2 regions of the Streptomyces sp. NPDC058650 genome follow, and region 2 is predicted to be linked to the other one. Evidence: riboswitches for the same ligand, from Rfam matches in the RefSeq annotation. Region 2 holds a riboswitch; the other holds the start of a gene.
The links. A riboswitch is a leader RNA that binds a small molecule or an ion and turns the genes downstream of it on or off. The one in region 2 is predicted to bind S-adenosylmethionine.
Positions count from the first base shown of each region.

Region 1: linked by a shared signal. The riboswitch ahead of ACFWWU_RS14015 (aminotransferase class V-fold PLP-dependent enzyme) and the one ahead of thrC (threonine synthase) in region 2 are both predicted to bind S-adenosylmethionine.

Region 1 covers NZ_JBHXRL010000006.1:392,117-395,488, reverse strand. The annotation lists gene ACFWWU_RS14025 (cytochrome bc complex cytochrome b subunit) at 1-258, shown strand, start outside; gene trpD (anthranilate phosphoribosyltransferase) at 391-1,455, shown strand; SAM riboswitch class IV at 1,532-1,648, shown strand; gene ACFWWU_RS14015 (aminotransferase class V-fold PLP-dependent enzyme) at 1,858-3,324, shown strand.
Region 2 covers NZ_JBHXRL010000004.1:137,994-141,365, reverse strand. The annotation lists gene ACFWWU_RS08855 (MoaD/ThiS family protein) at 407-682, opposite strand; gene thrC (threonine synthase) at 696-1,982, opposite strand; SAM riboswitch class I at 2,000-2,146, opposite strand; gene ACFWWU_RS08845 (glucosyl-3-phosphoglycerate synthase) at 2,306-3,253, shown strand; gene ACFWWU_RS08840 (hypothetical protein) at 3,292-3,372, shown strand, end outside.

The DNA.
Region 1 (3,372 bases), on a different contig from region 2:
CGTCTGCCGCACGGTGAGTTCGTCGAGGTGCACACGCCGCTGAGCCAGGGCGAGCTGCACAAGCTCACGGCGCACGAGCAGCACGAGCCCGCGGAGCTTCCGCCGGCCGTCGACGAGAACGGCGTGGAGCGCAAGATCGGCGCGATCGAGAAGCTCCGGGTCAAGCTCAACAAGGGCTACTACGGCGGGGACAGCCAGATCGCCAAGCCCACCTCGGAGGAGTACAAGGAGATCCAGAGCGGCCACGGCCACCACTGATCCCCTGACCTTCCGATGACGTAGGTCGCCACGGTGAGAGCCCCGTCCATTCGATGGACGGGGCTCTTCGCCGTCTCCCGGGCTCGATAGGGTGGCTCTTGTCTTTCCCTACGTGACGATCCAGGAGCTGCCATGAGCGCTGCGACCCCCGCTGGAGGACCTACGTCGGCGGGCCGCTCCTGGCCCGTCCTCCTGAACGGCCTGCTCGACGGCCGCGACCTCGCCGCCGACGACACGGCCTGGGCGATGGACCTGATCATGCGCGGCGAGGCCACCGACGCCCAGATCGCCGGATTCATGGTGGCGCTGCGGGCCAAGGGCGAGACGGTGGCGGAGATCACCGGTCTCGTGCGGAGCATGTACGAGCACGCCAACGTGATCGAGGTGCCGGGCCCCGCCGTCGACATCGTCGGCACCGGCGGCGACGGCGCCAAGACCGTCAACATCTCCACGATGGCCTCGATCGTGGCCGCCGGCACGGGCGCGAAGGTCGTCAAGCACGGCAACCGCGCCGCGTCCTCCGCCTCCGGCTCCTCCGACGTGCTGGAGAAGCTCGGCATCAATCTGCACCTGACCCCGCAGCGGGTCGCCGAGGTCGCCGAGGAAGCCGGCATCACCATCTGCTTCGCGGTGAAGTTCCACCCGGCACTGCGGCACGTCGCCGCCGCGCGCGGCCAGCTGGGGATCCGCACGACCTTCAACGTCCTCGGCCCGCTGACCAACCCGGCCAAGGTCCGGGCCCAGGCCGTCGGGGTCGCCGACGCGCGCATGGCGCCGATCGTGGCCGGGGTCTTCGCCGAGCGCGGCAACTCCGCCCTGGTCTTCCGCGGCGACGACGGCCTGGACGAACTGACGACCACCTCCACCTCCCGGGTGTGGGTCGTCCGCGGCGGCACGGTCACCGAGGAGCGCTTCGACCCGCGGGACGTGGGCATCGACCTCGTACCCCTGGAGGCGCTGCGCGGCGCGGACGCGTCGTTCAACGCGGACGTGGCCCGGCGGCTGCTCGCGGGGGAGACCGGGCCCGTACGGGACGCGGTGCTCCTCAACACCGCGGCGGCGCTCACCGCGCTCGAACCGGGCGAGGCCACCCTCGTGGAGCAGCTGCGGGCCGGCATCGCGAAGGCCGCGGAGGCGATCGACTCCGGGGCGGCCCGCCAGGCCCTGGAGCGCTGGATCGCCGCCAGCAACGCGTAGCCGTTCCCCGAGGCCCCGGTCCAGCATGCGGACCGGGGTCTTGCGCATGCGCGATCATGTGGCAGGATGCATGCCAGGTCATGAGTGACAGCTACGAAGCCCCGGCTTGCTGTCCGGCAACCCTCCGTCCGTGGCGGGGTGCCCCGGGTGAAGACCAGGCCGTGGACAGCAAGGTCCACGGCAAGCGCGGGCCCCTCGACACACCAGGGGTCCTGGTCTCTCGAGGAGCTTTTTCCGTGAGCAAGCGAATGCGATAGGGCGAATCCGCCCCTTCTTCACCCTCGGATCAGGGTCACTTTCGCGTACCCCCATGTCCTCCGAGGCATCACCCGTACCCCGCCGTGTCCGGCCGCGTACGGGATCACCGAAGCCATTCCGCACCGCCCGCCGGGAGATATCGCCATGTCCGCATACCCGAACGCCGCCGTCGAGACCGCCGCCGTCGAGACCGCCGCCGTCGAGACCGCCGCCGTCGAGAGCTCCGCCGTTGAGACCTCCGACTCCGAGTCCGCCGACCCCTGCTGCGCCGCCCCGCTGCCCGTCCTCGGCCGGGACGTCACCGTCCCGCTCGTCACCGGCGGCGAAGTGACCTACGCGGCGCTCGACTACGCCGCCAGCGCCCCGGCGCTCCAGCGGGTGTGGGACGACGTCGCCGCGTACGCCCCCTACTACGGCAGCGTCCACCGCGGCGCCGGCTACCTCTCCCAGCTCTCCACCGACCTCTTCGAGAACAGCCGCGTCACCGTCGCCGAGTTCCTCGACTGCCGCCCCGGCGACCAGGTCGTCTTCACCCGCTCCACCACCGACTCGCTCAACCTGCTCGCCCGGGCCGTCCCGGCCGGTTGCGAGGTCTTCGTCTTCGAGACCGAGCACCACGCCTCGCTCCTTCCGTGGCAGGACGCCCGCGTCACCTACCTCAACGCGCCGCGCACCCCGGCGCAGGCCGTCGAGACCCTGGAGCGGGCGCTCGCCGACCGCACCGTGACATCCGAGGGGGGCTACGGCCCGGCCCTGGTCTGCGTCACCGGCGCCTCGAACGTCACCGGTGAGCTGTGGCCGGTGAAGGAGCTCGCCGCCGCCGCGCACGCCCACGGCGCCCGGATCGTGCTCGACGCCGCCCAGCTCGCGCCCCACCACCCCGTCTCCGTACAGGAGTTGGACGTGGACTGGGTCGCCTTCTCCGGACACAAGCTGTACGCGCCCTTCGGCTCGGGCGTCCTCGCGGGCCGCTCCGACTGGCTCCAGGACGCCGAGCCGTACCTCGCCGGCGGCGGTGCCTCCCGCAAGGTGGCGCGCCGGGCCGACGGCGGCGTGGACGTGGAGTGGCACACCACCGCCGCCCGCCACGAGGCCGGCTCCCCGAACGTCATCGGCGTCTACTCCATCGCCTCCGCCTGCAAGGCGCTCACCGAGGCCGGATTCGACACCCTCGTCGAGCGTGAGCGGCACCTGATCGCCAAGGTCCGGGACGGACTCGCCGAGGTGCCCGAGGTCAGGGTGCTCTCGCTCTTCGGCGACGACGCGCCCCGCGTGGGCGTCATCTCCTTCGTCGTGGAGGGCTGGAACAGCTCCCACTTCGCCGCCGCGCTCTCCGCCGAGTACGGCATCGGCGTCCGCGACGGTCTCTTCTGCGCCCACCCACTGGTCCGCACGCTGCTCGGCAGCGACCCGCAGGACCCGGGCGAGTGCGGCGCCCCCGAGGCGGCCCCGGGTGAGAGGTCGCTCAACGCCATCCGGGTGAGCTTCGGCGCCGGTACGCCGGACGAGCACGTGGAGCGGTTCGTCGGCGCCGTGAAGGAGCTCGTCCGCGACGGCGCCCAGTGGAAGTACCGTACCGAGGACGGCCGCTGCGTCCCGGACCGCGGCTGAGCACTCACTCGTACGGGTGAAGGGGGCCTCCCGACCGGGAGACCCCCT
Region 2 (3,372 bases):
CCTTGCGCGGGAACCGCACTTCGCGGACCCGGGGTCAGACCCTGCGCCGGAACGCGTCGACCGCCGCTGAATGTATCTGCCCAACTGCCCTCTGCAACAGGTCATTCGAGCGAGATTTCTGGGCACGACGGAAAGGGGAATTAGGGAGAATCCCTGGAGTTCCAGGGCAAGTCGGGCCCGGCAAAACGCGCAGAACGTACACAACGCTCACGCACTTTGGCTGCTTCCTGACGCGCAAGGACGCATTCTCATATGCGTCCGGCATGAGCAGCGGAGGGGGCTTCCCCAACTCTACCCCGCTTAACCATGCAGAATTGCCCCCTCCGCTTTATGTCGCGGAAGGGGCAATTCAAGAAAGACGGGACACGTGAGGCGGTTCGGCGTCAGCCGGCACCGCGCCCCGTGGTCAGCCTCCGGCGACGGCCGGGATGATCGAGACGCCCGCGCCGGCCGGGGTGGCCGTCTCCAGGCCCTGCTCGAAGCGCACGTCGTCGTCGTTCACGTACACGTTGACGAAGCGGCGCAGCTTGCCCTGGTCGTCCAGGACGCGGGCGGCGATGCCCGTGTGGTTCTTCTCCAGGTCCGCGATGACCTCGGCGAGGGTCGCGCCCTCGGCCGGGACCTCGGACTGCCCGCCCGTGTAGGTGCGGAGGATGGTGGGGATGCGGACGTTCACGGCCATGTCTTCGTACCTCTCAGAGGGCCAGGCCCGCGGCGCGGAACGCGTCCAGGCTCGGGCGGATGGTGGCGGTCGCCTGCGAGCCCTCGGCCACGGCGTCCAGGGTCTTGAGGCCGTCGCCGGTGTTCAGCACGACGGTGGTGAGCTCCGGGTCGATCAGACCCGCCTCGACGAGCTTCCTCGTGACGCCGACGGTCACGCCGCCCGCGGTCTCGGCGAAGATGCCCTCGGTCTGGGCGAGCAGCTTGATCGCGTCCACGACCTGCTCGTCGTTCACGTCCTCCACGGCACCGCCGGTGCGGCGGGCGATGTCGAGGACGTACGGGCCGTCGGCCGGGTTGCCGATCGCCAGCGACTTGGCGATCGTGTTCGGCTTCTGCGGGCGGACGACGTCGTGGCCGGCCTTGAAGGCGACGGAGACCGGAGAGCAGCCCTCGGCCTGGGCGCCGAAGATCTTGTACGGCTTGTCCTCGACGAGGCCCAGCTTGATGAGCTCCTGCAGACCCTTGTCGATCTTGGTGAGCTGCGAGCCGGACGCGATCGGGATGACGAGCTGGTCGGGGATGACCCAGCCGAGCTGCTCGCAGATCTCGTACGCGAGCGTCTTGGAGCCCTCGCCGTAGTACGGGCGGAGGTTGACGTTGACGAAGCCCCAGCCCTCGCCGAGCGGGTCGCCGATGAGCTCCGAGCAGAAGCGGTTGACGTCGTCGTAGTTGCCCTCGATGGCGACGAGGTCACCGCCGTAGACGGCGGCCATGACGACCTTGCCCTGCTCCAGGTCGTGCGGGATGAAGACACAGGAGCGGAAGCCGGCGCGGGCGGCGGCGGCGCCGACGGCGCCGGCCAGGTTGCCGGTGGAGGAGCAGGAGAGCGTGGTGAAGCCGAAGGCGCGGGCGGCCTCAAGGGCCTGCGCGACGACCCGGTCCTTGAAGGAGTGGGTCGGGTTGCCGGAGTCGTCCTTGACGAAGAGCTTGCCGGGGGCGACACCGATCTCGCGGGCGAGGTTGTCGGCCTGGACGAGCTTGGTCCAGCCCGGGTTCAGGTTCGGCTTCTCGGCGACGTCGGCCGGGACGGGCAGCAGAGGGGCGTAGCGCCAGATGTTGGCGGGGCCGGCCTCGATCTGCTTGCGCAGGGCCTCGGGGTCACCGGTGGGGAGGTCGTACGCGACTTCGAGCGGTCCGAAACAGAGTTCGCAGGCGAAGATCGGTCCGAGTGCGAAGACTTCACCGCATTCGCGACAGGAAAGCCCGGAAGCGGGACCGAGGTCGACGGTGGTGGCAGAGGCGACAGTCTGTACAGCCATGGAGGCGAGGCCCTTTCTCCTCATCTTTCCCATGACGAACTTTTCGTCATGAGACGGATTTGGCACCTTCCCTAGCCGGGGACCTCGCTGGAGGACGAGACGAACCGACTGGAGGGTTGCCGGGGCTTCAACGGGCCGTTTCCCTCTGCCCCTCTGGATGAGCGGTATTCGATTGTGAAGTGCGGTGAAGTCCTTGCGGGCTTCGTTCCTGCGCTCCGACGCGGGCGGCACCCCGACGTGCATCGGGCATCCGCGTTGTTCAAGACTGTAACCGAAGGCCCCGGGGCTTGGACGGGCCGTCCGTACCGCGAGATGGAGATCACGTGCTGGAAGAGGTGGAGCGCTGGCTGGACCGGCGGTCCTGGTCCGTGGCTGACCGGCCGATGGAGCGGATCCTCGCCGCCAAGCGAAACACGAAGGTCAGCGTCGTGCTGCCGGCGCTGAACGAGGAGGCGACGGTCGGCGACATCGTCGCCGTGATCCGCCGCGAACTGATGTCCGAGGCGGTGCCGCTCGTCGACGAACTGGTCGTGATCGACTCGGGCTCCACCGACCGTACGGCGGAGGTGGCCGCGGCGGCCGGGGCGCGCGTGGTCGCGCGGGACGCGATCCTCCCCCGGATACCGGCCGTCCCCGGCAAGGGCGAGGTCCTGTGGCGGTCGCTCATGGTGACGAGCGGGGACGTCGTGTGCTTCGTGGACGCGGATCTGCGGGACTTCTCCGCGGACTTCGTGACGGGGATCGTGGGCCCGCTGCTCACCGACCCCGGCATCGACTTCGTGAAGGCGACCTACGACCGCCCGTTCGGGGCCGGCGACACCCCTGGCCAGGGCGGGCGCGTGACCGAGCTGGTGGCACGCCCCCTGCTCAATCTGCACTGGCCGCAGCTGGCCGGGTTCGTCCAGCCGCTGGGCGGCGAGTACGCGGTGCGGCGCTCGCTCCTGGAGCGGCTGCCCTTCCCCGTCGGTTACGGAGTGGAGTTGGGGCTGCTCGTCGACGCGCTGCACACGGTGGGCCTGGACGCGCTCGCGCAGGTCGACGTGGGCGTGCGCAAGCACCGCCATCAGGACGAGCGGGCGCTCGGCCGGATGGCGGCGGCGATCTACCGGACGGCGCAGCTGCGGCTCTCGCGCGGGCACCTCGTACGGCCGCGGCTGACGCAGTTCGAGCGGGGCGAGGACGGGTTCGTCGCCCGGACCTACGCGGTGGACACGGAGGAGCGGCCGCCGATGCTCGACATCAGGGAGTACACGCGCCGCCGCGTGGCGTAACGCCACCAGATGATCCGCTTTGCCTACATTGCCCTTTTATGCGCTTCAGACAACACCACCTGGGCAGTGTGACGGCGGTCGTCGGTCTCGCCGTGGCCTCGCTTGCGCTCTCGACGGCC